2 regions of the Actinoplanes sp. NBC_00393 genome follow, and region 1 is predicted to be linked to the other one. Evidence: riboswitches for the same ligand, from Rfam matches in the RefSeq annotation. Region 1 holds a riboswitch; the other holds the start of a gene.
What was found. A riboswitch is a leader RNA that binds a small molecule or an ion and turns the genes downstream of it on or off. The one in region 1 is predicted to bind cyclic di-GMP.
Positions count from the first base shown of each region.

Region 2: linked by a shared signal. The riboswitch ahead of OHA21_RS30730 (Calx-beta domain-containing protein) and the one ahead of OHA21_RS42475 (hypothetical protein) in region 1 are both predicted to bind cyclic di-GMP.

Region 1 covers NZ_CP107942.1:9,151,719-9,165,950, reverse strand. The annotation lists gene OHA21_RS42510 (transposase) at 1-18, opposite strand, end outside; gene OHA21_RS42505 (GTP-binding protein) at 634-1,236, opposite strand; gene OHA21_RS42500 (DUF742 domain-containing protein) at 1,247-1,609, opposite strand; gene OHA21_RS42495 (roadblock/LC7 domain-containing protein) at 1,652-2,059, opposite strand; gene OHA21_RS42490 (sensor histidine kinase) at 2,056-4,911, opposite strand; gene OHA21_RS42485 (hypothetical protein) at 5,462-7,009, shown strand; gene OHA21_RS42480 (ribonuclease domain-containing protein) at 7,113-7,505, shown strand; cyclic di-GMP riboswitch class I at 7,731-7,806, shown strand; gene OHA21_RS42475 (hypothetical protein) at 7,824-8,258, shown strand; gene OHA21_RS42470 (DUF5305 family protein) at 8,368-11,277, shown strand; gene thiC (phosphomethylpyrimidine synthase ThiC) at 11,286-12,815, opposite strand; gene thiD (bifunctional hydroxymethylpyrimidine kinase/phosphomethylpyrimidine kinase) at 12,890-13,657, opposite strand; partial or broken gene OHA21_RS42455 (thiamine phosphate synthase) at 13,804-14,232, opposite strand, start outside.
Region 2 covers NZ_CP107942.1:6,626,052-6,640,283, reverse strand. The annotation lists gene OHA21_RS30785 (ABC transporter substrate-binding protein) at 1-911, opposite strand, end outside; gene OHA21_RS30780 (SCO4226 family nickel-binding protein) at 1,023-1,271, opposite strand; gene OHA21_RS30775 (hypothetical protein) at 1,471-2,088, shown strand; gene OHA21_RS30770 (MmcQ/YjbR family DNA-binding protein) at 2,142-2,495, shown strand; gene rnhA (ribonuclease HI) at 2,507-2,965, opposite strand; gene OHA21_RS30760 (ABC transporter ATP-binding protein) at 3,221-4,138, shown strand; gene OHA21_RS30755 (ABC transporter permease) at 4,207-4,893, shown strand; gene OHA21_RS30750 (ABC transporter ATP-binding protein) at 4,978-5,814, shown strand; gene OHA21_RS30745 (ABC transporter permease) at 5,811-6,602, shown strand; gene OHA21_RS30740 (sensor histidine kinase) at 6,563-7,729, shown strand; gene OHA21_RS30735 (response regulator transcription factor) at 7,726-8,343, shown strand; cyclic di-GMP riboswitch class I at 8,677-8,756, shown strand; gene OHA21_RS30730 (Calx-beta domain-containing protein) at 8,772-11,726, shown strand; gene OHA21_RS30725 (ABC transporter ATP-binding protein) at 11,791-13,749, opposite strand; gene OHA21_RS30720 (ABC transporter ATP-binding protein) at 13,746-14,232, opposite strand, start outside.

The DNA of each region.
Region 1 (14,232 bases):
GTCAACCGAAGCGATCATCACCCCGACCTGCGCCCCCTCGGCGAACCGGCGATGCCAGATGCCACAACGCGTCCGGGCAGCACTTCTCCACGTCACCGACGCACGGTCAACGAACGACCTTGCGCTTCAACGCCCCCAAAGACACACGGCCTTAAGACCATTCCGGGTACGCGCGAACCCGTCCCGCCGAATTTTCGCCGTCCCCCACTACGACGCGATCACCAGCCCACTCCCGGCCCCACCGCGACCGCCGGGAAATACCAGATGGCCAGCTGACCCCCACGGCTGCTTCCCGCGCTGCGAAGCAGCGCTGACGGTCAGCCAGCCAACCCAGCTGTCACCCAGCGCTGCCTCCAGCGCGCGGAAGCAACCCTGACGGTCAGCCCAACAAACCCGGCTGTCACCCAGCGCTGCCTCCGGCGGGCGGAAGCAACCGTGGCGGTCAGCCCGACTAACCCGGCTGTCAGCGAGCGCTGTTTCGGCGCTGCGAAGCAGCGCTGGGTGGCAGCTGGGGGCGTGCTGTTTCCCGGCGGGCGCGGTGGGGCCTTGAGTGGCTGGTGCTCGCGTCGTAGTGGGGGACGGCGAAAATCGGCGGGACGGGTTCACGCGTACCGGGAAGGGGGTTGATCTTGGTTAGCCGACCGGGGTGGGGTGGCCCTTCTCGTGCTCGGCGACGAGCGTGGCCATCGCGTGTTCGACCACGCCGATCAGCACCGCCTTGACCGAGTCGCGGTGCCGGGCGTCGCACATGACCAGCGGGACCCGGGCCGGGATGGCGAGGGCCTCGCGGACCTCCTCCGGTTCGTAGCGTGGGGCGCTGTCGAAGCAGTTGACCGCGACCAGGTACGGCAGGTGCCGGTTCTCGAAGTAGTCCAGCGGTGCGAACGCGTCGGTGAGCCGCCGGGTGTCGACGAGCACCGCCGCACCGACCGCGCCCCGGATGAGTTCGTCCCACATGAACCAGAACCGGGTCTGACCTGGGGTGCCGAACAGGTACAGGATGAGGTCGTCGGCCATGGTGATCCGGCCGAAGTCCATCGCGACCGTGGTGCTGCCCTTGCCTGGCACCTTCGACGAGTCGTCGATCCCGGCGCCGGCCACGGTCATCACGGCCTCGGTGGTCAGCGGTTCGATCTCGGAGACCGCCCCGACCAGGGTCGTCTTGCCGACGCCGAAGCCACCGGCGACGACGATCTTCGCGGAAGTGATCTCTGTCGGGTGCGTCCCCGTACGCATCCCGACCGGCTCAGAGCTTGCGAAGTCCACTCAACACCCTTCCCAGCAGATCCATCCGCTCCGTGAACCCGGTCTTGGGAGCGGCACTGTGCAGCTGTAACAGCCCGTCGGCCACCATGTCGGCGACGAGCACCCGAGTAACCCCCAGCGGTAACCGGGTGAGTGCTGCGAGTTCGGCGAGCGATTGGGCCTTCGGCTCACACAGCACGGCGATGCGGTACTTGTCATGTCCGGCGAACCGCGCTTCCTGAACGGCTGCCGAGGTCGCGATGAGGACCGCCTCGATCGGGATGTCCCTGATCGGTTCGGTCCGGCCGCGCGTGACCGCGTACGGCCGCACCAGGTTGCCCCGGGGATCGTGCGGCTCTGTCATGTCGCGGTCACCTCGTCTCCGCCAGAGTCTCGGCCCCGGCGTCTAGTGGCTGACGGCCTCACGCGCCGCCGGCGACAAAGCCGCGCCGACGCGTTCCACCAGCAGGGCCATCTCGTAGCCGACCTGGCCGACGTCGCAACTGCGCGCCGCCAGCACGGCCATCGAGGAACCGTCGCTGATGGACATCAGGAAAAGATAGCCGCTGTCCATTTCGATGATGGTCTGTTGCACCTTTCCCGCGCTGAACATTCGCGACGCGCCGTCGGTGAGACTGACCACGCCTGAGGTGATGGCGGCCAGCTGATCCGCACGGTCGCCGGGCAGATCGCGGGACGAGGCCAGCAGGATCCCGTCCGCTGAAACGGCCACGACGTGTGCGATGCCGGCGACGCTGTCGGCGAAGTTGCTGAGCAGCCAGCCCATGTCATGCATGGTGGGGGGCCTGGTCACTGTTCGCTCTCCTTAGGAACCTGTGGTGCCGCCGCGGCGACATCGGCAACGCCGTCCGTCCGCCCGCGTTGCACCCCTCGGTGGTACGCGGACAACAATCCACGAACCTCGTCGGGACTGCGACGGTTCTGCGCCCGCTGTGGCGACTGCACCCCGCCGGGTACGAGCTGCGCCTGCGGGACTCGTTTCGGTAGCCCGGATCGTGTGGTTCCCCCGTCGGCGGGCATGGCCGCGGCCATCGCCCGGTGCCAGCCCTCGTCGGCGGCCGTCTTCCACCGGTCGTCGGCGGTCGAGCCGGCCTTCGGAACCTCCCGGCCGATCCGCCGGGTGTCCTCCCCCACCGGTGGTCGGGGTGCCGCCGGCGGGCTGGACACGGGTGGGCTGGAGATCGGTGGGCTCGACACCGGCGGGCTGGAGACCTGGACTGCCGGCGCCGGCCCGGGCGGTGGCGCGTACCCGGCGGTCGGCATGCCGTGCTGATCGGCCGGGTCACCGGCGAACCAGCTGTGCTGCATCTCCACCTGGATGGGCGCCATCTGCGACGGCACCTGCGCGGCCACTTCCGGCAGCGACGGCAGTGCCGCGACCGCCGCACCCCAGCCCGGTGACGTCACACCGGCCGGCGTGGTGACTCCGGCCGGCGCCGCGAACCCGGCGGACGCGGCTGCCGGGACCGGCACCTCGACCGTCTTGGGGCTGCGCGACGGCAGTGGCGGCCGATCCGGGGTGGGGCGCAGGTCCAGTTCGGACGGCGGTGCGGTGGGCTGGCGCGGCGGGCGGAAAGCCGGTTCGGCCGGTGCCGGCGCGGACCGGATCGGCGGGCGGGACTCCGGGATCCGCGGCGTGCTGATGGACGCCGGCGGCGGTGGTCCGGGGCGGGTCCAGCTCGCTGCGCGTACCGGTGCGGCGGGCACGCCGGGCATCACCACGATGTCGGCGGGCAGGCTGATCTCGGCGACAGTGCCACCGTCGTAGCCGGGTCGCAGCTCGACCCCGATGCCGTGCCGGGCGGCCAGCCGCGCGATCACCGCGAAGCCCATCAGCCGGAACGCCGTGACGTCCACCTCGGACGGTTCGGCGAGCCGCCGGTTGATCTGTTCCCTCTGCTCGGCGGAGACACCCAACCCGTGGTCCTCGACCTGCACCACGACGTGATCGCCGGTCCGGCCGCCGTGCGCCACCACCACGGTGTTCGGCGGGGAGAACCGGGTGGCGTTGTCGAGCAGCTCCGCGATGAGCCGGACCACGTCGTTGACCGCCGCCGCGCCGATCAGGATGTCGGTGTCGATCGAGCCGAACTCGATCCGGTGGTAGAGCTCCACCTCGGACTGTGCGGCCCGCAGCGCGTCGACCAGCAGCGCGTCCTCCCGGCGCGGGGCGCCGACCTCGGCACCGGCCAGCACCAGCAGGTTCTCATCGTTGCGGCGCATCCGGGTGGCGAGGTGGTCCAGCTCGAAGAGGCGGGCGAGCCGCTTCGGGTCCTCCTCCATCCGCTCGATCTGGTCCAGCTCGCCGATCATCCGGTCGACCAGGGACTGGCTGCGCCGGGCCAGGCTGAGGAACATCGTCGAGACGCTGGTCCGCAGCGCGGCCTGCTCGGCGGCGACCCGGATGGCCTCCCGGTGCACCATGTTGAACGCCTCGGCGACCTGGCCGAACTCGTCGGCCTCGGTGACCGGGATCGGGTCCCGGGTCTGCGCGATGATCCGGTCGACACCGCCCTCGCCGAGGTTGTCCGCGTCCTGCAGCCGGTGCACCGCGTCGGGCAGGTCGCGGTTGGCCACTGCGAGGGCGCCCTCGCGCAGGCGGCGTACCGACAGGTGCAGCGAGCGGCCCAGGTAGAACGCCATCGCCACGGCGGCGATCAGGATCAGCAGCACCACGACGAACTCGAGGGTGGCCTGCTGCGTACGGCGCTTGCTCGCGTCCTCGGCGGCGGCCACCGCCTGCGCGTCGAGCTGCCGCTCCACACCGCGGAACAGCTCGATGACGTCGGTGAAGGAGTTGATGATGTCGACCGGCGCCACCGCGGCCGGGCCGGCCAGCCGGGCCGCGAGGCCGTCGGCGCCGGCCAGCGTGTCGTCACTGAGCGTCGAGTCGACCAGGGAGATCTGCTGTGCCGTCGCGAGGGTGCGGAAGTCGTTGAGCGCGTCGGTCCGTACGGCCTGGATCGCGTAGAGGGCGCGGAGCTGATCCGGGCCGGCGTCGCCGCTCACCCGGGCCACGTAGGTCAGCGCCGCCTGTTCGGCCGCGGCGGCCTCAGCCTTGGTGAACGCGGCCAGGGCACGCAGGTTGTCGGAGACCTCGCCGGGTTCGGCGACCTGGCTGACCGCGGTCTCGTAGCCGGACAGGCTGGTGAGGGCCTTGGTGTAGCGCTGCGCGGCGTCGGCCACGCCGACACCCTTGCGCTCGCCGATGCCGGCGCGGGTCTGAGGCAGGGCGGTCAGTTCCTGATCGATCCGGGTCAGCCGGTCGGTAACCGGGGCCGGCACTTCGGTGATCGCGGCCCGGTTCTCCCGGAAGACCTGCACCTGCGCGTCCACCGACTTGACCGACTCGCGGAACTCGGTGGCGGCGGCATCCGGCGAACCCAGGTACGCCAGCGCGGCCATCCGCTCGTCGTGCAGCAGCCGGGTCAGGTTGGACAGGTCGGTGCCGAGCTCGGCCATGTCGGCCACCCGGCCCGCGTCGCCGGCCCGCTCACCCACGTCGACCAGGCGCACGGCGGCCAGCCCCAGCACTGCCGCCAGAGGCAGGAACAGCAGGCCGGCGAGCTTGGCCCGGATCCGCGCGTCCCGAAGGCGCGGGAAGCCACCACGTCGCGCAGCCAGGGTCGAGGATCCCGTGCTCACGACAACTCCTTCACGGTCAGCCGGCTCGCCGGAGGCTGCGGTCCGGCCCCGTCCGGTGCCCGCAGCAAAGCCCGCGCCGTTTTCGGCACGGCGGCGATTTCACCAGAACGCCGGTACGTTTGGGAAGCCTGGAACCTCCCGGAAAAGCCACGGCTGTCCTGGTGGTAACCGCGCGCGGGTGCTGATCTTGGCGGCATCCATGAGGTTGACGTGCGCGAATGCGTCACGTGCAACCGTCCGTGATGTCGCGGTCACCGAACACCATCACGATTCCAACCACTATGTGGGACTTCCGTCCCGCGACCTCGGGTTTCGACAGGCGTCTCACATTCGCAAGGTTTCGCATCAGGTGACGGACAGGCTGTCCGTGCCGGGTAGTGTCCACTGCGGACGGTCGTCTGGCAAATATCCCGTACGTTGCAAAGAAGTCACACTGCGTATTCGAAATTGAACGAATAATTTCGATGTATGAAGATCGTGACTTTAGGCTGTCTTAAGAAGCGCGGACCGGACTGGCGCATGGCGCGGAACATTCCGTAACGTGCCCGGCATGGCATTTCGGAGCTGGGTGAAGCTGTTGGCCACTACGTCCGCGGCAGCAGCCGTGGTCGGAGCCGGCCAGCTCGGCATCGCCTACGGGCTCGGCATGGTGCGGCTCGACCTGGACCTGGATATCACCCTCCGTGATCAATGGACGGCGCAGCTGGCCTGGGTCGCATGGATCACGATGACCGCCGCCGCCCTCGCCGCGATCATCGGAACCGGCTTCCGCCCCAGGTGGCGCCCGCAACCGGTGGGACCCGGCGGAGCGCTCGCGATGGGCCTCGCCGCCGGTCTCGGCGCGCTGGCGGTGCTCCCGCTCACCATGCAACCCGCCCGGTCCGCGCAGATCGACGGCATCCGCCCGGTTCTGGTCATCGGGATCTGCGCGGCACTCGGCGCCGCCGCGGGCATCTTCGCCGCGTGGGCCGCCGCCGCAAAGGCAGTGGCCCGGTGGAACGTGGCCGTGCTCAGCGTACTGATCTGGGTTGTCGCCCTGGTCTCGGTCGCACCGTCCCTGCTGCCCGGCCGCACGCCGGCCTCGGTCCGTCTCGGCGTCCTCGACGGCAGCCTGATCCCGGCGGCCGTCGCCGAGCGCACCCCGTTCCTCACCATGCCGGTGCTCGCCCTGCTCTCCGGGCTGGTCCTCGGCTGGATCGCCCGCGGCCGGAACATGTCGACCCTCGCCGTCGCCCTCACCGGCCTGGCGGGACCGGCCCTGCTCACCGGCGCCTACCTCATCGCCGGCCCCGGCTCGTCGACCGACATCAGCTTCAGTCCCTACTGGGCGGCGATGATCGCGAGCGGCGCCGGCGTACTCGGCTCGGTCCTGGCCGCGATCATGCGCGGCGCCCCCTCAGCCACCCCCGCGGAAGAGCCGGGCAAGCCGGGCGACACCCCACCCGACTCGGCGCCCGAGCCCAGCGCCGGCCGCTCGCCGCTGCCCCAGCGCAACGCGCCCAGCCAGTCCGCGATCGCTGCGGTCGCGGCTGCTGCCGCCAAGCGTCCGGACGCGCAGCTGCGGCCCTCCGACACCGGCGTGTTCACGCTGCCGGACCGGCCGCATCCGCTGGCCGACCTGGCCAACAACACCCCGGCCAATGCGGCTGGGTCACCCTTTACCGCCGGCACGGGTACGCCGTTCGGCCACTCCGGCACCGCATCGCCGAACTTCCAGGGGGCGGCTGCTTCGCCTGCTTTCCAGGCCGCCCCGTCCCCCTCCGCCCAGCCTCCTTCCTCATCCGCTTCGCCTGAGCCGCGTTTCTCCGGTCAGCAGAGCCGGTCCGGTGGCCCGGTCGCCAGCCTGCGCCGGGGCTGGCGCACCCGCCGCCCGGCGCCCGAGCCCACCCCCGCCGCGCCAGCCGCGCCCGCACCCACGCCGTCGTTCGACGGTTTCGCGGCTGCCCAGCCCGCCCCGCGCACCGGCATCGACACCGCCGAGCACCCCCGGATCAACGCACCGGCCCAGCGCGCACCCCTGCAGCCGGACGCGATCCTGCCGCCGCCTGGCAAGGACTCCGAATACGTCAACTGGGTGAACGGTCTGGGCAGCAACTGAACTTCCATGGAATGACCGGTTCGGGAGGTACCGCCGGTTTCCCACCGCAGTGACGATGGTCGATGTCCGGGTCTCATCCCCTCGATGGCATCGGAGTCCGATCATGCTGTCCCGAATCGGCCGGCTCTTCGCCGGCCTGGCCCTGGTACTCACCGCAGTGGTGGCGCCCGTCTCGACAGACGCCGCGCAGGCCGCTGTGTACAACAGCTGCACGATCAGCAGGTGCGCGGCAGCCCGCACCGCCTACAGCGGCTGGCAGTCACTGGGCTGGCCCACCTCCGCCGGGTGGTACTCGTGGCCGTACGGCAACTACAACTACACCGGCGGCCGCTTCTACAACCGCGAGGGCCAGCTGCCGTCAGCAACCTACGGCGAGTACGACGTCTACTCCCGCAACCGCGGCGCAGCCCGAGACGCGTACCGAATCGTGGTCAATCGCAGCAGTCGGGTCGCTTACTTCACGCCCGACCACTACGTGACTTTCTACAGGCTTTAAAACCCGTTCTTGCGTACGCGCGGCGCTCGTCTCCGGACGACCGTCGCGCATTGTCTGTGCCCCGCTGGGCCCGGATGCCCGGTTCTGCAGCACCTCCCGCAACCGCATAGCACCGTGTTGGAGCTAAGGCACGGAATTCGCGGAAAAGATGCGCCCTAACTCTTAGGCCCTCCGGCCCATGACCGAACAACCTGGCGCAAGCAACAAACACTCGAGCATCCGCTCGGCCGACAAGAGCAAACCCGAGCGCAAGCCGGGGACGCAAAGCCACAGGGCCCACCGGGCCGGCTGGGTTACCGACCAAGGGGAGACACACATATGCGCAACATGATTCAGCTGCTGGGCGGCATCGCCGTCGCCGGTGCCGTCGCCGCAGGCAGCACCGCCTTCACCGCCAGCGGCCTGACCAACACGATTTCCGGTCCCACTGTCGTCGGCGGCAAGATCGCCGTAGCTCAGGATGTCGAGGGTGCCGACCTCACCGGAATCGTCTTCGATACCGACGCCACCAACCCGGACCGGGTTACTGGCGCGACCGTGACATTCGCTGGCCAGAACGGGGCCACCGTCCCCGACGGTTCAACGGTCAAGGTTGTCGTCTCGGGATCTGCCGGAAACAGCGCGGCTGGGTTCTACTGCGCACCCACGACCTCCGAGTCCACCACCTGCACAGTTGGTCAGAGCGCCGGAACTCCGACCGGCTCCTGGTACACGGCTTTGACGGACGTGTCCGTAAGCCTTGTGGCAGCCTGAGCAAGGCACCCGCGCAAACGCCGAGTTCGTCGGACAGAGCAACTCGACAAGCCCGATTTGTACCTCCGGAATAGGTTGACGAACCATCCGATCAGTCCGCCCTTTCGCCATGGCCGCCATCATCCTGATGGCGGCCATGGTCGCGTGGGCGATCGGAACCCAGCGGGTCTCCTACGTCGTCACACATGGCATCAGCATGCTGCCCGTGTACCACGCGGGCGATCTCGTCATCGTCGCAAAGTCCGATAGCTATGAAGTGGGTCAGATCGCCGCATATCATGGCTCTGGCGGCCGGTTGGAAGTCTTGCACCGCATCATCGGCGGCGACGACAACGGTTACGTCCTGAAGGGCGACAACAACGGTTCCATCGACGCCGAAACACCCGCCTCCAAGGAGATCATTGGACGGGCAGTCGTGCACATACCTAAGGCCGGTGCGTGGCTTCAGCCACTGCTCAGTCCGACCGGCCTGGGGATGCTGGGCTTCTTGTTCGTCGGCGGTGGCACAGCAGCGGCAAAGACACGCCGGGACATCCCCCGCGGTAGCCGGAAGAAGAAAGTGAAACGCATGTCTGGCCAAGGCGGCACTCTGGCAATGGCCACAGCGAGTTTCAAGGCCATTCGCCGGCTACATCCCGCGGCCAAAGCCCTTGCCATCATGGTCGGCCTCTGTGGTTTCGCCGGTATTGCACTCGGCTTGCTGGGCTGGATCAAACCGGCCACCGAGGCCGTCGTCGGCACGGCGAGAGCCGGAGAGTCGATGACTTACAGCTACTCCGCTGAGGTACCACGCTCCGCGGCCTACGACGGCACCACGGTGTACTCGCCTGATCCAATATTCCGGAAACTCACCGAGATCGTCGACCTGCATATGCACTATCGAGGTCGACCTGGAAGAATCGGCGTCACCGCCCGTCTTTCCGCCGATAACGGCTGGCACACAACGATGCAGTTATCTCAGGAGAAAGAGTTCAACGCCGACCGCTACACCGGCAAGGTTCAACTGGATTTGGCCGCCCTTCAGCAGCGCGCAGTTGATGCTGGCAAAGCAATCGGCGCTGAAATCGGCGCAGTCACCCTGGCTATCACCGCACAAGTTCAACACAGCGATGGCACCACCTTCGAGCCGCAGGTCTCGCTCAACCTCGCCCCGCTCCAGCTAACCCTTGCCGGTGGCCCGGAAACCCTAGTGCTCGACCAGTCCAGCGGTGGCACCGTCGCCTCGATGCAGAACCGCCAAATCGGTGTCTTCGGCTACGATCTCCTCACCGCCCACGCCGCCCGCCGATACGCCGTCTACTTGCTGTTGATCGCCTTCGTCGGCGCCATGATCATCGCGGTGATGGCTCTCCGCCACGTGCCTCTGCGAACTCGGGCGCAGATCGAACGCCGGTACCCCCACCTGATCGTCCCGGTGGAGCCGATGGCCTCCCCACCCGGCAAGCCCGTCGTCCAGGTCGACACCTTCCCCGCCCTGGTCAAGCTCGCCGAACGCTACGGCCAGATGATCCTCACCTGGACCCGCCCCGACGGCTCCGACGACTTCGTCGTCCGGGACGAGGGAATCACCTACCGCTATCGAATCCTGACCGCCGCAACAGACCCGGAGTCCCCACAAATCACCGCCGACCCCGCTGCCACTTCCCGGTCGCGCAAGGCCGCCCCGGTCTCCGGTTCGGTTCCGGCCGCCGCTCTACCCGCGGCCCCCGAGGCGCCCGAGATCGCAGTGATCGAGCCGGCAACAACGCCCGAGGCCGCGACAGTGGAGATCCGGGCGTCGGAGACCGCCGCCGCGAGAAAGCCATCGGTGCGGGCGACCGCCGCAGTCAGGCAAGCAAGCGCCGCAACCTCGGACGAGCAAGGGTCGGCTCCCACGATGGGCCAGGAAGAGGGCGGCCAGCAGGATGCCGGCGAGCAGCCACAGGATGGCAGCAAGAAGCCGAAGCCAAGGGCCAAAGCCACCCCGGCGAAGGCCCCCGCCAAGCGAGCCCGCCGTCCCAGGCCGAAGCCGACGGCTGAGCCTGCAGCCGTTGAGCCTCCAGCCCTTGAACCTGAACCCGCCGAGTCCGCAACCACTGAGCCCGCAACCATTGAGCCCTCTGCCACCGAATCGACCACCGAACCGCAGGACACAGAGCGGCCCGTCGTAGAACCGCAGCAGATTGCGCCAGAAGCTGCCGACCTGCCGATCGCCGCCGATACCGACCAGCTGCAACCCGACACGGCCTCCGCGTCCACGGAGCCGACCGAGCCGGCGACCACCACGCCGGAACCCGAGCAGAACGGGAGCACAGCAACCCCCGCTGAGCCCGAACCCGCTGCCCCGACACCCGAGCAGACAACAGGCGCCGCCGCGGACCCCATGGCCGTCCCGCAAGCCGCGGAGACAGCCGACGCCGAACCCGAACAGGCGATCGACCTGGCTGACACCGATCAATCAGCGGGGAAGCATCGCGCTTCGGCCCAAGAGACCAGCCAAGCTCAAGAGCTCCCGCAACCCACTTCGGCAAAGAGCGACGACGCCGAAAAGATCGACGCCGAAGCGAAGAGCCGCGCCGAGGGTAAGTACAACACCGAAGAGCAGGCCGCACATAACGCGCCATCCGAGGTAAAGAAGCGGGCCAGCCGCCGCAAGCCCCGCCCGCGCAAGGCAGCCACCCCGCCACAGCCAGCCCAGGCCGAACCGCAAACGCAGCCTCAACCCAAGGCCGAGGCACAGCCTCGAGCCGAGGCCGAATCGGTCGACCCCCGCCTCGACCGAAACTCCCAAGCCGAACCCGAAGCCACCGTGGGCACCCCCCAACCGGACAACGACGACGAAGCCCGTGCAACGGCTGCCGCCGCCGAGCGCCAAGCCGTGCAGGATCTGGCCGAACTCAACGAGCCCATCGGGACCGCCCCGGCCGACGAGGCTGATGAGGCTGAGAAGCCCAGCGAGCCGCAACCGGCCGAGGCGTCCCACGAGCCCTTCTACGACTTCCTACCCCCGTCAAAACGCCCCAGCAGCAAGTCCGACTGAGCGCGACATCAGCTGGTCGGCGTAACCGGCAGGTAAACCCGCCCTCCAGCCTCCACGAACTCCGACGACTTGGCCTTCATCCCCGCCGCCCGCAGCTCATGACTGATCTTCATAGAGCAGAACTTTGGCCCACACATAGAACAGAAGTGCGCCGTCTTGGCCGGCGCCGCCGGCAGCGTCTCATCGTGGTAAGCGCGAGCAGTAGAAGGATCCAGCGCAAGCTCGAACTGGTCCTCCCACCGGAAATCAAACCGCGCCCGAGACAACGCGTCATCCCACTCCTGCGCCCCCGGATGCCCCTTGGCCAGGTCCGCCGCATGCGCCGCGATCTTGTACGCGATCATCCCCGCTTTGACGTCCTCCTTGTTAGGCAGCCCCAGATGCTCCTTGGGCGTCACATAACACAGCATCGCCGTCCCGAACCAGCCGATCATCGCCGCCCCGATGGCCGACGTGATGTGGTCATAGGCCGGCGCGATGTCCGTAGCCAACGGCCCCAACGTGTAGAACGGCGCCCCACCACACAGCTCAACCTGCAGATCAACGTTCTCTTTGATCTTGTGCATCGGCACATGCCCAGGCCCCTCGACCATGACCTGCACGTCGTACTCCCAGGCGATGTGCGTCAGCTCCCCCAACGTACGCAGCTCCGCGAACTGCGCCTCATCATTGGCATCCGCGATCGACCCCGGCCGCAGCCCGTCCCCCAGCGAGAACGTGATGTCGTACTCCCGGAAGATCTCGCAAAGCTCCCGGAAGTGCGTGTACAGGAAGTTCTCCCGGTGCTCAGCAAGACACCACGCCGCCATGATCGACCCACCGCGCGACACGATCCCGGTGACGCGTTCAGCGGCCAGGGGCACATACGCCAACAGCACCCCCGCATGGATGGTCATGTAGTCGACGCCCTGCTCAGCCTGTTCCAGAACGGTCTCCCGGAACAGTTCCCAGCTCAGTTTCAACGGATCGCCGTTGACCTTCTCCAGGGCCTGATAGATCGGCACCGTTCCGATCGGCACCGGCGAGTTCCGGACGATCGCCTCCCGCGTCTCGTGGATCCGCGGCCCAGTGGACAGATCCATGACGGTGTCCGCACCCCATCGGGTCGCCCACGTCAGTTTCTCCACCTCCTCGGCGACCGACGAGGTGACCGCGGACGTACCGATGTTCGCGTTGACCTTGACGAGAAAACGGGAGCCGATGATCATCGGCTCGGATTCCGGGTGGTTCACGTTGGTCGGAAGCACGGCTCGTCCGGCTGCGATCTCATCACGCACGAGAGAAGCAGAGACACCCTCCCGCACCGCAACGAATTCCATCTCGGGCGTGATGATCCCGGCCCGCGCCGAGGCGAGCTGGGTCTGCCCGGTCCGCCACGGTTTCCGCATCTCCGGCAGGCCGACCTCCGGATCACTGCCAGGACCGGACGTGTCGTAGAGCTGCACCGGCGGGTTGTCACCGGTCAGCACCACCTCGGTGAACGGCACCCGGATCTCCGGACGGGGTCCCTCGACATACACCTTGCGACGCACGAGCAATACCTCCCCATATAGTGACAAAACCGACGGCCGATGAGCGCACGAATCCCCACCAGCGCGAACCGCCGGGAAACTTAGGCGGACCAGCCGAAGTGGTCCAGCGGCCCTGGCCCGGCGCCCAGCTGCCACGAACTGCCACCGCGCAGGCCACGCCGCACGTACTCCTTCGCCGCCGCAACGGCATCCGGCACCGCATCGCCGGCCGCCAGCCGCACCGCGATCGCCGAGGAGAACGTGCACCCCGAACCGTGGTTGTTCACAGTCGGCACCGGCTCGCCGCGCAGCAGCGACGTCTCCCCATCGAAATGCAGGACATCGATCGCCAGCTCACTCCCGGTCACCACGACCGCGCGCGGTCCCAGCGCGGCAAGCTCGGCTGCCGCCGAGATCATTTCCTCGGCGGTCTGGACCGGCCTGCCCAGGAGGGCGCCGGCTTCGTGCCGGTTCGGCGTCAGGACACTGGGGTACGCGCAAAGCACCCCCACCACCGCCACCTCTCCCAACCGGCTCCCCGCAGTGGCCACGAGCACCGGGTCGACGACAAGGTTCGGCAGGTCGGCAGCCCGTTCCGCGATGACTTTCGCGACTTCCGGATCCGACACCATCCCGACTTTGACCGCCGCCACCGGCAAATCGGCGAGCACCGCGTCCAGTTGCGCCGCCACCACCTCAGCCGGCACCGGATGAATCGCCGTGACCCCAAGCGTGTTCTGCGCAGTAATCGCCGTGATCACCGAGGTCCCGTAGGCCCCCAACGCCGCGAACGTCTTCAGATCCGCCTGAATCCCGGCCCCACCCCCAGAATCCGACCCAGCAATCGTCAACACCACCGACGGCGTCATCCCCGCCCACCCCCACGGCTGTCACTCACTGCTGCTTCAACACGCAAGAAGCGACCCTGAGCGTCAGCCGGCAAACCCGAGCTGTCACCCAGTGCTGCCTCAACGCCCGCCAGACGACCCTGAGCGTCAGCCGGGCCGGACTGCCCCGCGGCGAAACCCACCGCCAGCGACCGGGCCGTGTTCGCTGGGTCCGGCGACCGCATAACCGCCCCCATCACCGCGATCCCCGCAGCACCCGCGGCAGCACACTCCGCCGCCCGGGACACCGACGAGATCCCGCCCAATGCCAGCCAGGGCACGGGCGCACGCAGCTCGGCGGCCCCCGTGACCCCGAGCGCCGGCCCGTACCCCGGCTTCGACGCGGTCGGGAAGACCGGCGACAGAGTCACGTAGTCCACTTCGGACAAGGTCTCGTGCCCGTGCCAGGACCGGCCCACCAGGGCGATCCCGTCCGGCAGCGGGTCGGCCGCCGCCAGGTGCACGGCCGAGCCGCCCAGCGGATCCGGCCCTGCCACGATCAACCGCCCCGGCGGCAGGAGCGAGCGGAGTCGCGCGGCAAGAGCAGCGCGTTCCGC
Region 2 (14,232 bases), 2.5 Mb from region 1:
AGCCACTGGAAGACGCCTTCGGTGCCGGGGAACGTGAAGTACTCGTACGCCTGGAAGTTCTTCGCCGCCAGATCGGCGGCCTCCCAGTCGCCCATCACCTGGTAGCCGGCCCGGCCGTCGATGAGCAACCGCTCCGCGTCGGGCCAGTCCAGCGCGTCACGGTCGGCGTTGCTGTAGGCGAGCAGCTGGACGTAGTCGTTCAGCGCCCCGCGGACCGCCTTGCTCTTCCAGCTGGTCGCCCCGGTGAACAGCCCGGCGAACCGCTTCGCGCCCAGGTCGGCGATCAGCACCGACTCGAGCAGCATCAGCTGGGTCCAGTCCCGGCCGAGCGCGAGCGGGGACTCGACTCCCGCTCGGCGCAGCTTCGCCAGGTCCTGCAGGAACGCGTCCAGATTCTTCGGCGCCTGCAGGATCCCCGCGTCGGAGAGCACCTGGCTGTTGGCCCAGACCACGTTGGCGCGGTGGATGTTCGCCGGCACCGAGTAGAGCTTGCCGTCGACAGTGAGGTCGTCGAGCAGTCCCTGGGGGAGGGCCGCGCGCAGGCCCCACGAGTCGTAGTCGGCGGAGAGGTCCTGGACCCGGCCGGCCGCGATGTAGTCGGCGAGCTCGGCTCCGGCGTGGACCTGGAACGTGTCCGGTGGGTCGTTCTGCGCGATCCGCGCGTTGAGCACCTGCTTGGCGTTGATCCCGGCGCCGCCGGCCACCGCGCCGTTCTCGAACTCCTGACCGGGGCATGCCGTGCCGAACCGGCTGACCAGGGAATCCAGGCCGGCCTTCTCGCCGCCCTCGGCCCACCAGGTGAAGACCTCGACCTTGGCGGAACCGGAATCCTCGTCAGCCGAACCGCAGGCGGACGCCGCCAGCACCACGACGCTGACGACGGCCGCCAGGGCTCGTCGCGTGGAGAGCATGCCTACCCCATTCATATGGACAACTGGGGTTACCGTGCTACTCCACTCCTAAAGGTGTCAACTCGTGACCTATCACCGCGTCCTTACGCAGAGCGACGAAGATGATCTTGGTCATACCTCGGCGGTGACCTCGTACACCTCGGTGGTGGGATGACCGGCCCGCTCATGGATCCGCATCACCGCCTCCTTGCTCGGCGCGGTGCTGAGGCAGAACGCCTTTCCCGACTCCCGGTCCAGCCACGCCTTCTCGAAATGCACGCCCTCCTCGCCCTCGATCTTCAGATCGGCGTCGTGCGCGGCGTCGAGTTGCTCCTGGGTGACCCCGAAGAATCCGTCGTGCACGTCCATGAACTTCGCCATCGAACCGTCTCCTTTCTCCTTTCGGCCAGCATGGGTCGCGGCCGGAGGCCGGACATCGGTCAGAACACCTAGAAAGCCGGCTCGCCAAGGTTGAGCCTTCGAGCTAATTCATTCGTGGTAAGTCAAACGGGCCATAGCTCGCGGTCTATCAAAATGGCCACAATGCTGGCATGAGCGAGCGCACCCCGTGGACCCGCCGATGACCGCACCGGGCGACATCGTGATCCTTCTGCTCCTGCTTGCCTCGCTGCTGGCCTGCACCGGATACGCCATCGGCCGGGTGCACCAGCGGCACCAGAGCGGGCCGGACCGGGAACAGGCATTCCGCCATGGATACGACTCCGCCACCCGCAACGTCTTCAGCATGGCCGCGAGAGCAGCCGGCCGCCGCCGTGATCGCGGCCCGGTCCAAGGGTCGGCCAGTGTCCCCGCGGACGCCGCAGCGCAGGAATCGCCCACAGTTCCGGTGCCCCCTGCGCCCTTGCCGCCCGCGCCGGTCGAGGGGCCGACCAAACCGGTTCCGCAGGTCGCGCCCGGTTTCCCGGCGCCGCCCCCGCACACCGGTCCGGGGCTGCCACCTCCCGCGGCGACCGGCGGCGTCACCTACTCGTCGTTGCCCGACCCGCGCTGGTCCGGCGTCGCCGACCTGGTGCCCGAGCAGCGCGAACCCGAGCCGCGGCGGGGGCGGCACACCGTACCGGAGGAGTTGGTCCGCGCTGCCACCTATGTGCTGCCACCGGACCGCGTGGCCCGGGCCAAGGTGGTCCCCCCGGACGAGCCGGTCGACCCGCACGTGCCCCGTCCGCGCGGCGGATGACCCCTCCGGCGCCGCGCCGGAAAGTGTCGTACCCCCGGACTACCGTCCTCGGCATGGTCACCATCGATGACGTACGCCGGGTCGCGCGCGACCTGCCACGCAGCGAGGAGCACCTGATCCGGGACAGGGTCAAGTTCCGGGTCGGCCGCATCGTCTATGTCGCGTTCTCCCGGGACGAGACCGAGATGGGCTTCGGCTATCCCAAGGAGGAGCGGGACGCCCTGATCGCCTCCGACCCCGAGACCTTCCATCTGCCCCGACCATCCGACCTGCGATATCACTGGGTGGAGGCCTGGCTCGAGCGCCTGGACCGGGAGCGGATGACCGAGCTGGTCATCGACGCCTGGACGATGACCGTGCCCAAGAAGGTGTGGTCCGCCTACCGGGAGTCTGCGGACTCCGGCTGAGCCCGGCCGGGTCAGCTCTGGCCGAGGGCTTCGCGCAGGCCCCGGGCGGCGAGACGGTCGGCGCGTTCGTTCTCGGGGTGTCCGGCGTGGCCTTTCACCCAGTGCCACTGCACCTCGTGCCGGCGGACGGCTTCTTCGAGGCGCTGCCACAGGTCGACGTTCTTCACCGGCTGGCGTGCGGCGGTCTGCCAGCCGTTGGCCTTCCACCGGGGGATCCACTTGGTGATGCCGTCCCGGACGTAAACGCTGTCGGTGTAGATGTGCACGACCAGTGGGGCCCGGTTCAGCGTTTCGAGGGCGCGGATCGGCGCCATCAGTTCCATCCGGTTGTTCGTGGTCGGGTTGGCCTCGCCGCCACAGAGATCCTTCTCCGCCCGGCCGTACCGGAGAACAGCGCCCCACCCGCCCGGTCCGGGGTTCGGCACGCACGCTCCGTCGGTGTAGATCTCCACCACGGTCGGGTCACTCATTCCGGGCACCCTACCCAACCGCACCCTGACCAGCCTGGCCGCCGCCCGGAGGGAGCAACGAGCAGCATTCATTCCTGGCGGGTGGTTCATCGCGTGCGGCTGTCCGGGAGCCTGAGGGCCCGGGGTAGTACAGAGGGTGAGGCATTCCATCTCGCGGACGGGCAAGGCAAGGGCCGGCCGGCTTCGCCGTAAGGTGGCCGTGGCGGACGGAAACAGGGCAGACCTGGTGGGGCGGGACTCGTGGAGGGTGGCGACGTGGCCGCGGTTGAGGTACGAGACGCCGTCGTGCGCTGGGGCGACACGACAGCGGTGGACGGCGTGTCGCTGTGCGTGCCACGCGGGCGGGTGCTCGCCCTGCTCGGCCACAACGGTGCCGGGAAGACCAGCCTGCTCCAGGTGTGCGAGGGTTTCCGCAGGCCGGACGCGGGTGAGGCCCGGGTTCTCGGGCTCGACCCGGTCAGCGACCACGACGAGCTGATGCCCCGGCTCGGGATCATGTTGCAGTCCGGTGGCGTCTACCCGTGGGCGGCCGCCGGGGAGATCCTGCGGTTGTTCGCCTCATTCGCCGCCAACCCGCTCGACACCGAGATGCTGCTGGACCGGCTGGGTCTGCGCAAAGTGGAGCGCACCCGGTTCCGCCGGCTGTCCGGTGGCGAGCAGCAGCGGCTCAGCCTGGCCGTCGCCCTGGTCGGCCGCCCCGAGCTGGTCTTCCTGGACGAGCCGACGGCCGGCATGGACACCGAGGCCCGGCACACCACCTGGCAGCTGATCGAGGAGCTGCGGGCTGACGGGGTGTCGGTTCTGCTCACCACACACCTGCTGGACGAGGCCGAGCGGCTCGCCGACGATGTGGTGATCATGCGAGCCGGGAAGGTCGCGGCGACCGGCACACCGGCCGAGTTGACCGCCGCGGCCGGGATCGACCTGCTGGAGGTCCGGGCCGATCCGGGTCTCGACCTGACCGGCCTGCGGGCGCACCGCAAGGTCACCGAGAGCTCGCCGGGTGAGTACGCGATTGCCGGCGAACTCGACACCAAGGGCCTGGCCGACGTGCTGGGCTGGTTCGCCGCAGTGGACGCGCACGTCACCGCGGTGAGCAGTCGCCGCCGTACGCTCGAGGACGTCTACCTGTCCTTGAGCAGGGAGAATCTGACCGTAGGAGCCGCCGAGTGAGCGCCGGAACCTTTACGCCCGCTCCCGGCCGGGCCCCGATGCGCACAATCATCGGCAAGCAGCTCCGGATGGAACTGCTGCTGACCGCCCGCCGTGGCGAGGCCGTTGTGCTGGCGATGGGCGTACCGCTTCTGGTTCTGCTCGGTGCCGGCCTGTTCGAGGTGACCAATCTGCCCACCGATGACCGGCTGGGTTTCGTGGTTCCCGGGGTGCTGGCGCTGACCGTGATGTCGACGGCTTTCACCGGCCAGGCGATCACCACGGGTTACGAGCGCAGTTACGGCGTACTGAAAAGGCTCGGCGCCTCGCCGCTGACCCGGCCCGGGCTGCTGCTGGCCAAGACCGGCTCGGTGCTGGTGCAGATCGTGCTCCAGGTCGCGGTCCTGGCGCTGGTCGGCTTCGCGGTCGGGTGGCGCCCACATCCCGAGGCGCTGCTTCCTGCCGCCGGCGTGACCGTGCTGGCCGTGGCCGGTTACAGCGGCCTGGCGTTGCTGCTGGCCAGCGTGCTGAAACCGGAGACCACCACGGGCGCCGCCACGCTGATCTACGTGGTGATGCTGTCGGTCGGCGGCATCATGTTCGCCGCGCCGGACCTGGGCACGGTCGGCTGGTTCCTGCTGCCGCTCGCCGCGCACGCGCACGCGCTACGGGAGACCATGACCGGCGGGTCGGTGCCGTTCTCGATCTGGCTGAGCCTGGGACTGTGGGCGGTCGTCTGGTTGACCGCGGCGGCCCGCAACTTCCGGTGGGAGTGAGCCGCTGTCCATCGATCGGTTGACAGCCGGTGACAGCCGCGCGGACGTCCCGCCGGGGTACCCCGTCACGGCACGATCGTCTGCATGGAAGCCATCGAGGTAAGTGGACTTCGTAAGACATATCGCGACCGGGACGCGGTCGCGGGAATCGATCTCGTCGTCGCCCGCGGCGAGGTCTTCGCGCTGCTCGGACCGAACGGCGCGGGCAAGACCACCACGGTCGAGATCCTGGAGGGTCACCGCCGGCGTTCCGGCGGCGACGTGCGCGTGCTCGGCGAGGACCCGGGCAAGGCGGGCTCGGCCTGGCGTACCCGGATCGGCATCGTGCTGCAGGACGCCGAGGACGCGGCCGACCTGACCGTGCACGAGATGGTCCGGCACATCGCCGGCTTCTATCCGGACTCGCGCCGGCCGGACGAGGTGATCGACCTGGTCGGCCTCACCGCGAAGCGCAACAGCAAGATCCGTACGCTCTCCGGCGGCCAACGACGCCGTGTCGACGTGGCCCTCGGCATCGTGGGCCGTCCCGAGCTGCTCTTCCTCGACGAGCCGACCACCGGTTTCGACCCGGAGGCGCGCCGCCAGTTCTGGGACCTGATCCGCACGCTGGCCGGCGACGGCACCACCATCCTGCTCACCACCCACTACCTGGACGAGGCGGAAGCCCTCGCCGACCGGCTCGCGGTGATCGCCGACGGCCGGATCGTCGCCGAAGGCACCCCGACGACGCTGGGCGGGCGGGCCGCAGCACACGCTGTCGTCAAATGGCGGGAGAACGGCGTGACGCACACCGAGCAGCACGCCGACCCCGCACCGCTGCTGCGCCGGCTGCTCGAGGACGGCGTCGACCTGACCTCGCTCACCATCGCCCGGCCGACCCTCGAAGACACCTACCTCAGCCTGATCGGAGCAGCCCGATGACCACCCTTGGGATGAGCGTCAGTCGTGGTCACGTGGAGCTGCTGCAGTTCCTGCGGGACAAGACCGCGATGGTCTTCACCTTCTTCTTCCCGGCGATGCTGTTGCTGCTGTTCGGGACGATCTTCGGGGACGAGTACAACGACTCCGGGGTCAGCGCGAGCCAGGTCTTCACGGCGAGCATGGTCGCGTACGGGATCCTGAACACGGCGTTCGTGACCATGGGCTCCGGCCTGGCGATGGACCGGGAGGACGGGACGCTCAAGCGGCTCCGGGGGACACCGATGCCGGCTTCGGCGTACCTCATCGGGAAAGCCCTCCTGGTGCTCGCGCTGAGCGTCGCTGAGGCGGCCGTGCTGCTCCTGGTCGGGGTGTTGATCTTCGATATGCCGCTGCCCGATGCGAGCCACTGGGTGACCTTCTCCTGGATCTTCCTGCTCTCGGTGATCTGCTGCTCGCTGCTCGGCATCGCGGTCAGCGCGCTGGTCAAGAACGCCCGCAACGCCGGCGCCATCCTGAACGTGCCGGTGGTCGCGCTGCAGTTCGTCTCCGGCGTCTTCATCCAGCCGATGAGCCAGCTGCCGGACTGGCTGGAGAACTTCGCGTCGCTCTTCCCGGTCCGCTGGATGGCGCAAGGCTTCCGGTACGTCTTCCTGCCGGACGAGGCGAAGGCCCAGGAGATCGGCGGCACCTGGGATCTCGGCATGGTGGCCATGGTGCTCGGCATCTGGTGTGTGATCGGATTGGTGCTGTGCCTGGTGACGTTCCGCTGGACCTCCCGAAACCAGTGACCCCGTCACCGTCCCTCCGGCTCTGGGACCTGTATTTCGTGGTGGTCGTGGTCGCCGTGGCGGCCGCGGCCATCGCCACGGACTGGTTCTCACCCGCTCGGCAGGCGATCGCGGTGGGCGCCATCGCGGCCATCGGGCTGCTCTACCTCTTCGCCGCCCGCCCGCTGATCCTGCGTGACGAGCAGGGCACCCCGGCACTGCTGGTCAGCCTCGTCCAGCTGCTGCTCTTCGGCGTGGCGGTGTTCGCCGTGCCGCTGTCCACCTGGCTGATGTTCATGGTCATCCCGGTGTTCTTCATGCTGGTCCCGCTGCGCACGGCGGTCGTCCTGGTCCTGATCGCCAACCTGATCCCGGTCGTCGCCGAGCTCCGGGCCGACCCCGGCGGGATCGCCATCGACCTGGTCATCGCGGCAATCTCCACCGCCGCCGGCATCTGCATCGGCGTCTGGATCACCAGAATGGCCGAGGAGAGCGAACAGCGCGCCCAGCTGATCGCCGAACTCGAGGCCAGCCGCGCCGAACTCGCCCGGCTCTCCCACGAGGCCGGCGTCGCGGCCGAACGCAACCGCCTGGCCGGCGAGATCCACGACACCCTCGCGCAGGGCTTCACCAGCATCATCACGCTCATCCAGGCCGCCGACCCGTCGCTTCGCGACGAGCGACTCGCGCTCGCGGTGCGTACCGCTCGCGAGAACCTGGCCGAATCGCGGGCGCTCATCGCGGCTCTGTCACCGTCGGCATTGGCTTCCTCTTCACTGCCTTTCGCCGTACGCCGGCAGAGCACCCGATTCGCCGAAGAGGCGGGCGTGCCCTGCACCTCGCGCGTCACCGGTGAACCGCGTGACCTGCCGACCCGGGTCGAGGTCGTGCTGCTGCGCGCGGCCCAGGAGGCGTTGACCAACGTGCGCCGGCACGCTTCGGCTTCGGAGGTTGCGGTGCTGCTGGCGTACACGCCCTCCTCGGTGCGCCTGGTCGTCCGCGACGACGGTGTCGGCTTCGACGCCTCCGCGGAGGGCGGGTTCGGGCTGCCCGGCATGCGGTCCCGGGCTGGTCAGGTGGGCGGCACGCTGACCATCCACAGCTCCCCTGAATCCGGGACCACCGTCGAACTGGAGATCCCCGCGTGATCCGCATCCTGCTCGTCGACGATCACCCCGTGGTCCGGATGGGCTTGCGCGGCATGCTCGACGCCGAGCCCGATCTCACCGTGATCGGCGAGGCCTCCTCCGGCACCGAAGGCGTCGCGCTGGCCCTGGCCGAACGACCCGACATCGTGCTGATGGACCTCCGAATGCCCGGTGGCGACGGGGTGGACGCCACCGCCCAGATCCTGTCGAGCTCCTCCGGGATACGGGTCATGGTCCTCACCACCTATGAATCGGACCGTGACATCCTGCGCGCCATCGAGGCCGGCGCCTCCGGCTACCTGCTGAAGGACGCCTCGCCGACGGAGCTGGCGGACGCCGTGCGGGCGGCCGCCCGCGGCGAGACCGTGCTGGCGCCGAGCGTCGCGTCGACGCTGGTCCGGCAGGTGCGTAGCCCGGCCCCACCGGCCTTGTCAGCACGCGAGACCGAGGTGCTGAGGTTGGTCGCGGCTGGTCTTACGAATGCCGAGATCGGCAAACAGCTGTTCATCAGCGAGGCGACGGTCAAGACCCACTTGTTGCGAACTTTCAACAAGCTGGACGTCGCCGACCGCACCGCCGCCGTAACCACGGCGATGCGCCACGGCCTGCTCTGACCTGGCTTTCCGGCTGGCCCGTGTGCCGCCGCTGGCTCTTCGCCGCAGCGCGGGGTCACAAGATCGTCATGAGGGCCGCGGTGTCGCCGGGATGGCTGTGGCCGCAGTGGGCGCTGGCGGGCTGTGATCGCTGATCTTCTTCGCGGGTTCCCCGGGTCCGGCGTGCCACCTGCGGACTGCTGGGGGATTTAGGAGAAAAATTCTGTTCCGCCGGTAAGGGTGCGTTACGCCGGTTAGATTACGGATGGCGCGACCTCATGAGGAACCTTCGATCGAGCGTTTGCGCTGCTCACAACCGATTTATCGGTACCCCAGCCGCCCCCTCAGGTGCGGTACCCGAACAGGCAAACCCGCTGCGAGGCGGGGACGCAAAGCTAGGGGCCTCCCCGGACGGAGGTAGCCCAGCCGCCGAAGGAGAAAGAAAACACATGCGCTATCAAGAAGCCCATGCGGCCAAGAGCGGCTCGGTTCCGTTCGCGCTGCGTGGCAAGAAGGCCCTGCGAACGGTGTTGTCGGCAGCTGTGGCCGGTGTGGTGGGCCTCGTGCCGACGCTGATGATCAGTTCGCCTGCAGCAGCGGCAATTACTGGCTATACCGTCACTGGCAACGGCGCCGGCACCGAAGGCGGGGCGGCTATCAGCTTCAGCATCGTGCGTGCCGCAACTGCTGGTGGTGTGGACTTCGCGGGCTCGACAGTGACCTGGACTATCACGCCTGGCAGTGGGCCAGCAACCTCCGCCGCCGACTTTGCTGCCACGACCGGCACAATCACATTCGATGCTATCGTCGGCGGCGCGGCGCAAACCAAGACCGCCACCGTCAATGTGATCGACGATGCCTTTGATGAGGCGACCGAGAACTACACGATCACCTTTGTAGCCTCCAACGTTGCAATGGAGTCGGAGGTGATCAACGCGGCTATTACCGACAATGACCCGACACCTACCGTCACGTACTCCACGGACAAGACCACCGTTGCCGAGAATGGCGGGTCGGTCACGCTCACCGCGACGCTGTCGGCGCCCTCGGGGCAGACCGTGACTGCGGATTACTCGACGGCGAACGGGACGGCAACCGCGAGTCAGGACTACACCACGACCACAGGGACGTTCTCCTTCGCGCCTGGCGAGACGGTCAAGACCGTATCGATCCCGATTATCAATGACACTGTGTACGAAGGCGGGCCACAAACTTTCACTGTCACACCTGGGGCGCTGGTAAACGCGACTACCACGTCCACGCCGATCACGGTCAGCATCACCGACGACGAGACAATGCCGACGCTCTCACTTTCAAAGGCCGGCACACAGACCGAGGGCAACACGGTGACCTACACGGTTACCGCGAGCAGCGGATCTGAGCAGGTTATCGGCTTCCGCTGGGACGCTGTTGACGCCTCGCCGGCGACAGCGGGCCGGGGGAAGGCGGTGCCGGGGACCGACTTCCCGTATCCCGCCTCGACTGGCCGGGTACTGTCCATCGCGCCCGGCAGCACGACCTACGACATTCCGATCGTGCTGAGCGGTGACGGTCTCAAGGAGCTGTCACCCGAGGAATACGCCATTGAGATTTCGCAGCCGACCAACGCGACGCTGGGTGCGACGACGAAGGTGAACGGCACCATCGCCGATGCGGGTTCCGACGCTGCGCCGACGGTGAGTGTCAGTGGGGGAACGGTCACCGAAGGAAATGACGGTCGCAAGACTGTGACCCTCACCGCCAACCTGAGCGGAGCATCCGGGCAGACGGTCACCGCTAATTGGAACACTGCGAACAACAGTGTCACGCCCGCCGTGGGTGATGCCGTGGCTGGCCTCGACTATGTCAGGAACAGCGGCCAGCTGGTATTTCCGGCCGGAACGACCTCGCAGACCTTCACCGTCGACATCATCGGCGACACCATTGATGAGGGGGCAAGCGGCCGGGTAAATGGTACGACCGCTGGTGCCGAGACCTTCCTCATCGAATTCACCTCGCCCAGTTCAGACACCAGCCTTGCCGCCTCTGGCGATGCCACGATCAGCATCACGGACGATGACGATGCACCGACGATCAGCGTGACCGACAACACGCTGGCGGAAGGCAACGACGCGTCGGCGGTCCTGATCCCGGTGAAGCTGAGCAATGCCAGTGACCACGACATCTCCGTGCCGTTGACTGCCACCGGAACCGCATCGGGCACACTTACGTCGACTGTGGGCAGTGGCGACTACACTCTGCTCGGCGGCACGGTCTCCATCCCGGCAGGCACGATGACCGGATATGCAATTGCCCTGGTTAACGGGGACAGCATCCATGAGGGCGACGACGCGATCAACATCTCCGCCGCCGCGAGCGATGCCTTCCTCGGTAGCTCCACAGCAAAGACCGCGACAGTCACCCTGACCAATGATGACGAGGCGCCTGACCTCGAGGTCGACAGTGTGACGACTGAAGAGGGCCAAACGGTCGCCGTCACCGGCACTGTCACCGGAATGTCAGCCTCGGAGACCCGGGTCAACGTGACCTTCGTGGGAAGCGCGGCCGACGGTCACCGAGCCGCCAGCCCGGACGACTTCAGTAACCCGGGTGTGCAGGCTGTCACCATCGAGGCAGGCACTCTGCCGGGCACCAAGAAGGCCATCGTCAGCATCCCGATCACCGACGATGCCACAGCCGAGCCAGCCGAGTCGATCTTGGCTTCCGGTTTCGGTGTGGGCAACGTTGGCAGCGTGACCGACGGCGTCATCACTATCGCGGCCAGTGACGGCGGCACTACGCCAACCGATCCGACGGATCCGACGGACCCGACTGACCCGACGGACCCGACCGACCCGACGGACCCGACCGATCCGGAGCCCACCGCTCCCACCATCAGCACGACGACCACCACGCTGGTCGGTGGCGGCATCGTGACCTTTACCGGTATGGCTGAGCCCGGCAGCACTGTCGAGCTGTGGGGCCGGGCGATGGGCAGCCAAGCCGAGGGCGCCCGGATGGCGTCCGGTACGGCGAACGCGTCCGGCAACTTCTCGATTGCTCGGTGGATCGGGCAGGGATACGTGTTCCAGACCGCGGTCGGCGACATGTTCTCCGACAACGAGGTCACTGTTCGGGTCAAGCAGAACCCGAGTCTGCGGGCTTCTTCGCCCAGCCGGGACAAGGTGAGTGTCACGGTCGCGGGTAACCCGAGGGCGGCGGGCTCCACGGTGACGGTGCAGAACTACGTCAACGGCGCCTGGCAGAACCTGTACACGGGCAAGCTCGGCGCGGATGGCTCGCACACGCGGTCCGTCACGACCCGGACCAACCAGCTCATTCTGCGGACCATGGTCACCGGCAACGCTGACATGGGCATCTTGAACAGCAGCTGGACGGCCCTGAAGCGGGTCAACGTCAAGTAAGCAGCAAGTCAAGCGTTACGGGGGCGGCTGGATGGCCGCCCCCGTTCCGTATCTGGATACCTGGTCAGTCCACTTCGGCGACTGCCTGGGCGAACTGGGCGGAATACAAGCGGGCGTACGCGCCGTCGGCCGCGATCAGGGAGTCGTGGGTGCCCTGTTCGACGATGGAGCCGTTCTCCATCACCAGGATCACGTCGGCGTCGCGGATGGTGGAGAGGCGGTGGGCGATCACGAAGCTGGTCCGGCCGGTCCGCAAGGTGGCCATGGCCCGCTGGATCAGGACCTCGGTGCGGGTGTCGACCGAACTGGTCGCCTCGTCCAGGATCAGGATGCTGGGCTCGGCGAGGAAAGCCCGGGCAATGGTGATCAGCTGCTTCTGGCCGGCGCTGACGTTGGAGCCTTCCTCGTCAATCAAAGTGTCGTACCCCTCTGGCAGAGTCCGAACAAAGCCGTCGACGTGGGCGGCTTCCGCGGCCCGTCGCACCGACGCGGGGGAGGGATCCGATGCTCCGTAGGACAGGTTTTCCGCAATGGTCCCGCCGAACAGCCAGGTGTCCTGCAGGACCATGCCGATCTGCGAGCGCAGCTGTTCGCGGGGCATGGTCGCGATGTCCACCCCGTCCAGGGTGATCCGCCCGCCGGTCACGTCGTAGAACCGCATCAGCAGGTTGACCAGCGTCGTCTTTCCGGCGCCGGTCGGTCCGACGATGGCCACAGTCTGCCCGGGTTCGACGGTCAGCGACAGGTTCTCGATCAGCGGCTTGTCCGGCAGATAGCGGAACGACACGTTTTCGAACGCGATCTGCCCGCGGACCCGGTCGAGTGGGACCGGAGCGGGGTCCGGCGACTGTTCCGGAGCGTCGAGCAGGGCGAAGACCCGCTCGGCCGACGCCACGCCGGACTGCACCAGGTTGGCCATGCTGGCGACCTGGGTGAGCGGCTGGCTGAACTGCCGGGAGTACTGGATGAACGCCTGCACCTCGCCGAGCGTCAGCGTGCCGGACGCGACCCGCAGCCCGCCGACGACCGCGACCAGCACGTAGTTGACGTTCGAGATGAACATCATGGCCGGCTGGATCAGGCCGGAGATGAACTGGGCCCGGAAGCTCGACTCGTATAGGCGATCATTGTGGGTTCTGAAGACAGAAGCAGCCTCGTGTTGCCGGCCGAAGACCTTGACCAGGGTGTGCCCGGTGAACATCTCCTCGATGTGGCCGTTCAGCTGGCCGGTGACCTTCCACTGTGCGACGAACTGCGGCTGCGACCGCTTGCCGATCGCCGTGGTCAGCAGGATCGACACCGGCACGGTGACCAGCGCGATCAGCGCGAGCAGCGGGGAGATCCAGAACATCACACCGAGTACGCCGACGATCATCAGCAGCGCCGTGACGAGCTGGGCGAACGTCTGTTGCAGGGTCTGCGCGATGTTGTCGGTGTCGTTGGTGGCCCGGCTCAGCACCTCGCCGCGCGCCTGCTTGTCGAAGTAGGAGAGCGGCAGCCGGGCCAGTTTCGCCTCGACCTGGTTGCGCAGGTCGTAGACCGCGGTCTGCACCACCCGGGCGGTGATCCGGCCCTGGAACACGCCGAACACCCAGGCGAACAGGTAGATCACCGTGACCCAGGCGAGGACCTGACCGAGCCGCGTGAAGTCGATGCCCTGGCCGGGTATCGCGCCGGAGCCGGCGACCACGTCGGCGAGGCTGCCTTGGCCGCTGTCGCGGAGGCCGGCGACGGCCTGGTCCTTGGTGAGGCCGGCCGGCAGCATCCGGCCGATCACCCCATCGAAGATCACGTTGGTGGCGTGGCCGAGCAGATAGGGGCCGAGCACCGAAAGCGTCACGCTCGCGATGCCGAACACGAGCACCGCACCGACCAGGGCACGCTGCGGTTTCAGGAGCCCGAGCAGGCGTTTCGTGGAGCCTTTGAAGTCCTGGAGCTTCTCCGGCGGTCCGCCCGCCATCATCATCCGGGCCGCCGGCGGGCCGCCCATGGGCCGCGGCTGCGGCCGGTCAGGCGAGGTCATCGGGTAACCGCCTCTTCTGCCGTGAGCTGCGAGAGCACGATCTCGCGGTACGTCGGGTTGGTCTCCATGAGCTCGTCGTGTGTGCCGGTGCCGACCACCTTGCCGTCGTCCAGCACGATGATCCGGTCGGCGTCGCGGATCGTGCTCACCCGCTGCGCCACGATCACGACGGTGGCGTCCGTGATGTGCTCGGTCAGGGCCGCTCGCAGCGCCGCGTCGGTGGTGTAGTCGAGCGCCGAGAACGAGTCGTCGAACAGGTAGATCTCCGGCCGGTGCACCAGGGTCCGGGCGATCGCCAGGCGTTGCCGCTGGCCACCGGAGACGTTGGTGCCTCCCTGCGCAATCGGCGCGTCCAACTGCCCGTCCATCGACTCGACGAACGACCGGGCCTGGGCGATCGTCAGGGCGGCCCAGAGATCCTCGTCGGTAGCGTCCGGGTTGCCGTAGCGCAAGTTGGACGCCACTGTGCCGCTGAACAGGTAG